DNA from 2 places in the Mixta mediterraneensis genome. Region 2 is predicted to be linked to the other one. Evidence: predicted binding sites of a transcription regulator. Region 2 holds the regulator's gene; the other holds the start of a gene.
The links. The regulator LexA, encoded in region 2, represses DNA repair genes until DNA is damaged. The targets are predictions, from matches to a motif close to TNCTGTATGTACATACAGNA.
Positions count from the first base shown of each region.

Region 1: umuD (translesion error-prone DNA polymerase V autoproteolytic subunit) is a predicted target of LexA. The motif match lies at 1,786-1,805, and genes of this name have one in related genera.

Region 1 is NZ_JASUAZ010000055.1:15,006-18,418, reverse strand. It holds gene QRY16_RS19730 (hypothetical protein) at 1-73, opposite strand, end outside; gene QRY16_RS19725 (DUF1281 domain-containing protein) at 110-967, opposite strand; gene QRY16_RS19720 (XRE family transcriptional regulator) at 1,449-1,727, shown strand; gene umuD (translesion error-prone DNA polymerase V autoproteolytic subunit) at 1,886-2,335, shown strand; gene umuC (translesion error-prone DNA polymerase V subunit UmuC) at 2,344-3,413, shown strand, end outside.
Region 2 is NZ_JASUAZ010000040.1:10,034-13,446, reverse strand. It holds gene plsB (glycerol-3-phosphate 1-O-acyltransferase PlsB) at 1-825, opposite strand, end outside; gene QRY16_RS17515 (diacylglycerol kinase) at 954-1,322, shown strand; gene lexA (transcriptional repressor LexA) at 1,429-2,043, shown strand; gene dinF (MATE family efflux transporter DinF) at 2,153-3,413, shown strand, end outside.

The sequences.
Region 1 (3,413 bases), on a different contig from region 2:
CCACACAGGGTGTGTCGGGAGCAAAGCGCTGCAGGTGCGTCATCAAATCTGCAATGGTGGTGTATTTACTCATGCTGTTACCGGCGGGACTACGCCCGCCGCCTCAGGTTCAGCCGCCGTAGCTGGCCACGTTGTCAATAATCCAATCCGGGCCGGTCACGTCACGGTAGCCGTCCTCATCTTCCTCTTCGCTCCACTCCAGCGAGTCACAGCGTTCTTCCAGCTGAATGCCGCCAGAGTAGGTTGCCCATCCGCAGTAGTCGCAGCCCGCTTCGGCATACCAGTGTTCAGCGGTGACGCCGTAACGTTCCGTCAGTGCACACAGCACTTCCGGGGAGGGCGGCGACCAGGGTGTATCGAAGTCAGCGTCAAAGGACGTGTCTGCAAAGTACGACAGGTTAAGGTCGTGCGCGTGCGGCCACTTTGTCCCGCAGCGCTCAGCGGTGTCGGTATACCCGTCAGGCACCCCTTCCAGCAGGCGACCGTTGTAGCCGTTGATTTCCGCATCGAGACGCGGCGGAAGCAGCTGCAGCATGTCAAACGGCAGCGTTATGCACGGCGGCTGCTCTTCCCGGCAGAGCCGGTTCCAGACCTCGCTGAGATTCTGGCCACGCAGCGTTATCTGCCAGTCACCTCTCTTCTTTTCCCACAGCGCGGTAATAACGGCCAGCTGGTCTGCAGTGAGCGCCTCCCACGTCATGTTCCGCAGGCCACTGGCCAGCCACATCGCGTGCAGCTGCCCGCAGGTTACGGGCGTCAGTTCGGCGCCCTCACGCAGCTGCACCACCCACGCTGAAAAGGCGAGGTTCCCGGACGTGTTCTGGCCGATCGCAGTCGTCAGCGCCGGGTACGGCGCGTATTCTGTGGGCGTGACCGTCTGCAGCAGACCGGCACACCCGGCCAGAAACAGATGGATCCCCTCTCCCGCTGCGCGCAGATAACCGGGCGCCTCAGCGCTCCCTTCCATCAGCGCCCTGACCTTTGAAACTTCACTTTCCGGGCCTGTGACCCGCAGCCTGTTGGCACACCAGTTCGGCATGTCGACTCCTCCGTTAAGGTTTGCACGGTGCCATCTGCACCGTGCCGCCACGGCAGCCGGGCGGACAGCTGAGCAAACAGGGGCGGATGCGCAAGCCGCACGCGCCGCCGGAGCGGACTGAATGTCCCGCGCACGGCGGGGAACGGGTGAGCAGCCGGCGACAGCTTCCCTTGTTGGCGAAGCCGCCCGGCTAAGGTGAAGGCACGGTGCAGCCTTGTCAGGCGAAGCCCGGCAGTGACCATGGGTGCTCAAACCGGGGTCAGGCGAAGCGATGACGCCGTTAAGCAGCGGAGCGCAGCGACATCCGTCTTGGCATGACGGCCATAAGCGCAGGATAACTTTTTTAAAAAGTGCAGAAACTGCACTTTTTCAGCGTTATGATGAGAGAGAACAATGAGGAGAAATGCACATGACGGGATGGCAGCTGAGGCTGTGGCGTAAAGGTCAGCTGTGGAGCCGTGAACGGGCCGCAGCTGAACTCGGGGTGAGCCTGCGCACCTATCTGATTTATGAGAATGCCGACATCGTTAAGCGATCGGTGGCCATGGCCACGGTCACCCTGTCGCTCATTAACATCATGCCGGCACTGCAGTCCGATCAACTGAGCAAAGAGCTCCTGCTGAAGATGCTGCAGGATATGACCAGCGACGTGGCAGAAAATAAAACTGAACAGCTTTCAGGCAGATGAGCCTGTCAGACTGATTTTCCTGTTCCATCCTGCTTGTAAGATAAATTCACCTCAATAATACTGTATGCATAAACAGTATTATTCGGAGGGAAATTTATTATGCGCCACGCACTCACAGCCGCTACCAGTGCGGCCGCTATTAGCCCGGAGAACGTATCATGAAGCCTGCCGCCTATGCTCAGGGCCTGATGCCGTTCTGGCCACCTCTCAGTGCGCCCCGGGTTCGCGTACCGCTCTTTGCCGAGCCCTGTGCGGCAGGCTTCCCCTCCCCGGCCGCGGATTACGTTGAAAAGGAGCTGGACCTCAACGAGCTCTGCATCCGCCGGCGCGCCTCGACCTTTTTTGTGCGCGCCAGCGGCAGCAGCATGGAAGGCCTCGGGCTTTATGACGGCGACGTCATGGTGGTTGACCGGGCCGAGGAGGCATCGCACGGGGACATCGTGATTGCCGAGGTTGAAGGGGAATTCACCGTCAAGCGACTGCAGCTGCAGCCGCGGCTCGCGCTGCTGCCGATGAATCCGGCCTACGCCGTAATTTACCCGGAGGAGTTGCAGCTGCTCGGCGTGGTCACCTGGTGGTTCAACAGCACGCGCGCGCGCCGGAGGTAAATATGCCCATGTTTGGCCTGGCAGACGTCAACTCTTTCTACGCCAGCTGTGAGGCGCTGTTCCGCCCGGACCTGCGCGGTAAGCCCGTCGTCGTGCTTTCAAATAATGATGGCTGCGTGATCGCGCGCAGCGCCGGTGCCAAAAAGCTCGGCATCAAAATGGGCGCGCCGTGGTTCCAGATCAAAACGCAGGATTTCGCTGAGCGCGTGCATGTCTTCAGCAGTAATTATGCGCTTTATCATAGTCTTAGCATGAGGATAATGACTGCTCTTGAGGAAATGACGCCCCGGGTTGAGCAGTACAGTATTGACGAAATGTTCCTGGATCTGACCGGCATCGATGGCTGCGAGGACTTTGAACACTTTGGCCGGCGCCTGCGCGCGCACGTGCTGGCCACAACCGGGCTGACCGTGGGCGTGGGCATGGGACCGACCAAAACCCTGGCGAAATCCGCGCAGTGGGCCAGCAAGGAGTGGAAACAGTTCCGCGGCGTGCTGGCACTCACGCCAGGCAACCCGAAACGCACCGAAACGCTGCTGGCCAATCAGCCCGTAGAGGAAGTCTGGGGCGTTGGCCGGCGCATCGGCAAAAGACTGAACGTCATGGGGATCAGCAATGCCCTGCAGCTGGCGCGCGCGCACCCTGCCCTCATCCGCAAAGATTTCAACGTGGTGCTGGAGAGGACCGTACGGGAACTGAACGGCGAGTCATGCATTCCGATCGAGGAACTCCCGCCGGCCAAGCAGCAGATTTGCTGCTCCAGGTCCTTCGGCGAGCGCATCACCTCAAAGGTGGCCATGCAGCAGGCGCTCTGCCAGTACGCCACGCGTGCGGCGGAGAAGCTCCGGGGGGAACGACAGTTCTGCCGGCGCATCAGCGTATTTATCCGGACTTCACCCCACGCGGTCAACGAGGTGTTTTACGGCAACACGGCCGGTGAAAAGCTGACGCTGCCCACGCAGGACACGCGCGACATCATTGAGGTGGCCATGCGCAGCCTGGACCGCATCTGGCTGGAAGGTCGCCGGTACATGAAAGCCGGCATTATGCTCGATGACTTTACCCCTAACGGGGTGAG
Region 2 (3,413 bases):
CAACCAGCCCATGACACGATCGGTAACGCGAATCGCTTCATAGGAGAAGTCGGCCGCAATTTCTTCCATCATCTCAACCGCATTTTGCTGCGCTTTTTCATGAGAGATTTTTTTGCTGCGTGCTTCATCTTCAACCGCTTTCTCAATGGCTTTTGATTGCAACAAGCGACTGAAGAGATCCTGACGGGCTGGCAAGCGCGGCCCAATTGCAGCCAGACGCTGACGAGCAAAGTGTATACGCGCGACGCGTGCCAGCTTCTGAGCGATAGATTGATCGGTGCCATGCTCGGTCGCCATACGGCGCAGCGAAACGGTAGGAGAGAAACGCACAAAACTGTCACGCCCGTGCCAGACTACCGCGAAGAATTTTTGCACGCTATTCAATACGCGCAAATGCGGTGTATCTTCACCCTGAACCTCGCGGCCAGGCGCACGACCAAACATAACCGTCACCGGTAGCATTTGAATATCGAGATCGGGGTTATTGCGGTGTAAATCGAGATAATCATGGAAGATCTTGACCGACTCAACACTCGGCACGAAATAGGGAAATACGCGCGGCCCGTCGTGAATAAAAACGTGGCGTGGCAGCAGTGTTCCATCAATCTCCAGCGGAGAGAGGGGATCAGGGAGATCGTGTTTAATACACTGCGCGCGTAAAGTCAGTAAGTCGGCCTTCGAATCGTAAGGCAGAACATACATAATGGGCCGGGTAGGGTCCAGCCCATGTTCAGAAACGGGATCGGCCGGAATGGCCTTACTCTTTACCAAAAACGAGAGTGGTAAATTCAGTAATTTATAATAAAGTTTACGCCAACCTGACATAGACAACATGAAGCCTCTTGTTAGCAAAGCGCCGCAAGCATACCAGAAAGTGCAGCGAAGATCTGTGGTGGTGCCAACGGCACGCAGCCCAGACATTGACGTCAATTCATTGAAAGGGTTCCCATCACATGGCAAATAATGCCGTCGGTTTTATCAGAATAGTGAAAGCTGCCGGTTATTCGTGGCAAGGACTGCGCGCCGCATGGCGACACGAGGCGGCCTTCCGCCAGGAAGCGATTGCGGCTTTAATTGCGATCGTCGTGGCTTGCTGGCTGGACATAGACACAATAACCCGCGTATTAATGATTGGTGCCGTGGTATTCGTCATCATTGTTGAAATCCTGAATAGCGCCATTGAGTCGGTGGTTGATCGTATCGGACCAGAACACCATCCACTGGCGGGGCGAGCAAAAGACATGGGTTCAGCTGCTGTATTGCTGAGCATCATACTGGCCGTTTTTGTTTGGATCGCCTTGCTTTGGTCGCATTTGCGATAGGCTTTCCAGAAGCTGTCAACCGGCTGATTATTCCCCCACTTTCGGTTTCCATTTCGCCAATACCTGTATATACTCACAGCGACTGTATAAACAACCAGGGGGCGGGATGAAAGCGTTAACCAGCAGGCAGCAGCAGGTCTATGACCTGATTCGCGATCACATTAATCAAACAGGCATGCCGCCAACGCGTGCAGAAATCGCCGCGCAACTGGGCTTCCGTTCACCTAATGCGGCAGAAGAACATCTCAAAGCATTAGCGCGTAAGGGCGTAATTGAGATTGTCTCTGGTGCTTCCCGTGGGATCCGCCTGTTAATGGAAGAAGAGGCCTCTGAAGGTTTGCCGTTAATTGGCCGTGTTGCCGCCGGTGAACCCTTGCTGGCACAAGAGCACATCGAAACGCATTACAAAGTCGATCCTGATCTGTTTAAACCGGCAGCAGATTTCCTGCTGCGCGTCAGTGGTATGTCAATGAAAGACATTGGCATCATAGACGGGGATTTACTGGCAGTGCACAAAACGCAAGACGTGCGTAATGGACAGGTGGTTGTCGCGCGTATTGATGATGAAGTCACGGTAAAACGCTGGAAAAAACAGGGTTCTGTTGTGCATCTCCTGCCAGAAAACAGTGAATTCGAACCAATTATAGTCGATACGCGTGCTCAATCGCTGACAATTGAAGGCTTAGCGGTTGGTGTGGTTCGTAATGGTGAGTGGCTGTAATCCTGCGTTAGCCGCTTCCGTTCGTTGATCCTGATGCTATTCTGTCTGCCCACGTTTCGCCGCTGCTGTTTTAACTGTTGATGCAGCGGCTCTGAGCACGGATCTGCGAATGCGTTTTCTGACTGCAACCGATAAAAATCTTTGGCGGCTGGCGCTGCCCATGATCCTTTCTAATATCACCGTTCCACTGCTTGGGCTGGTCGATACCGCTGTTATTGGTCACCTTGATAGTCCGATTTATCTCGGCGGCGTAGCCGTTGGCACCACGATCACCAGCTTCCTGTTTATGCTGTTACTTTTTTTACGCATGAGTACCACCGGTTTAACAGCGCAGGCTTTTGGTGCAAATAACAAAGCTGCGCTGGCGCGCGCGCTTACGCAGCCGTTAATGTTGGCGCTGCTAGCCGGAGTAATATTTATTTTTCTACGCGATCCGGTTAGCCAACTCGCTACGCGTTTGATCGGGGGGAATCCGCAGGTACTGGAGCAGGCGACGCTGTTCATCCACATTCGCTGGCTTAGCGCCCCCGCGACGCTGGCAAACCTGGTCATCCTGGGCTGGCTGCTTGGCGTCCAGTATGCCCGGGCACCGGTGATCCTGCTGGTGGTAGGGAATCTGGTTAATATTCTGCTCGATTTATGGCTGGTGCTGGGGTTGCATTGGGAAGTAGCGGGTGCAGCGACAGCAACCGCATTAGCGGAATACGTAACGCTGGCGGTAGGCATCGCGATGGTATGGCGCGTATTAGCGCTACGCGGCATTGATATGGCTTTGATTAAGCAGAGCTGGCGTGGCGATATGGGCCGTCTGTTAAGGCTTAATCGCGACATTATGCTGCGTTCGCTGATGCTGCAACTCTGTTTTGCTTCGCTGACAATGTTGGGCGCACGTATTGGGCCTGACGTGGTGGCTGTTAATGCCGTACTGCTGATGTTTATTACTTTCACCGCTTACGCGCTTGATGGTTTTGCCTATGCTGTAGAAGCATTTGCCGGTGAAGCGCATGGCGCAAAAGACGGCAGTAAATTAATGCATGTCTGGCATGCTGCCTGTCGTCAGGCGCTGCTGGTCGCAATCATTTTTTCACTGATTTATGCCGTATTTGGCGTACAGATTGTCTCTTTGCTGACCTCTATCAATGCGCTCCGGCTGATGGCCGATCGCTATTTGGTGTGGCAAATTATCATGCCGCTTATTGGTGTTTGGTGTTATTTGCTGGATGGGATGTACATTGGCGCAACGCGTGGACGCGAAATGCGCAATAGCATGACTATTGCAGCGCTGGGGTACTTTGTCACGTTGTTCACTTTACCCTGGTTAGGCAATCATGCTTTGTGGCTGGCTGTTATGGTGTTTCTCTCCTTACGGG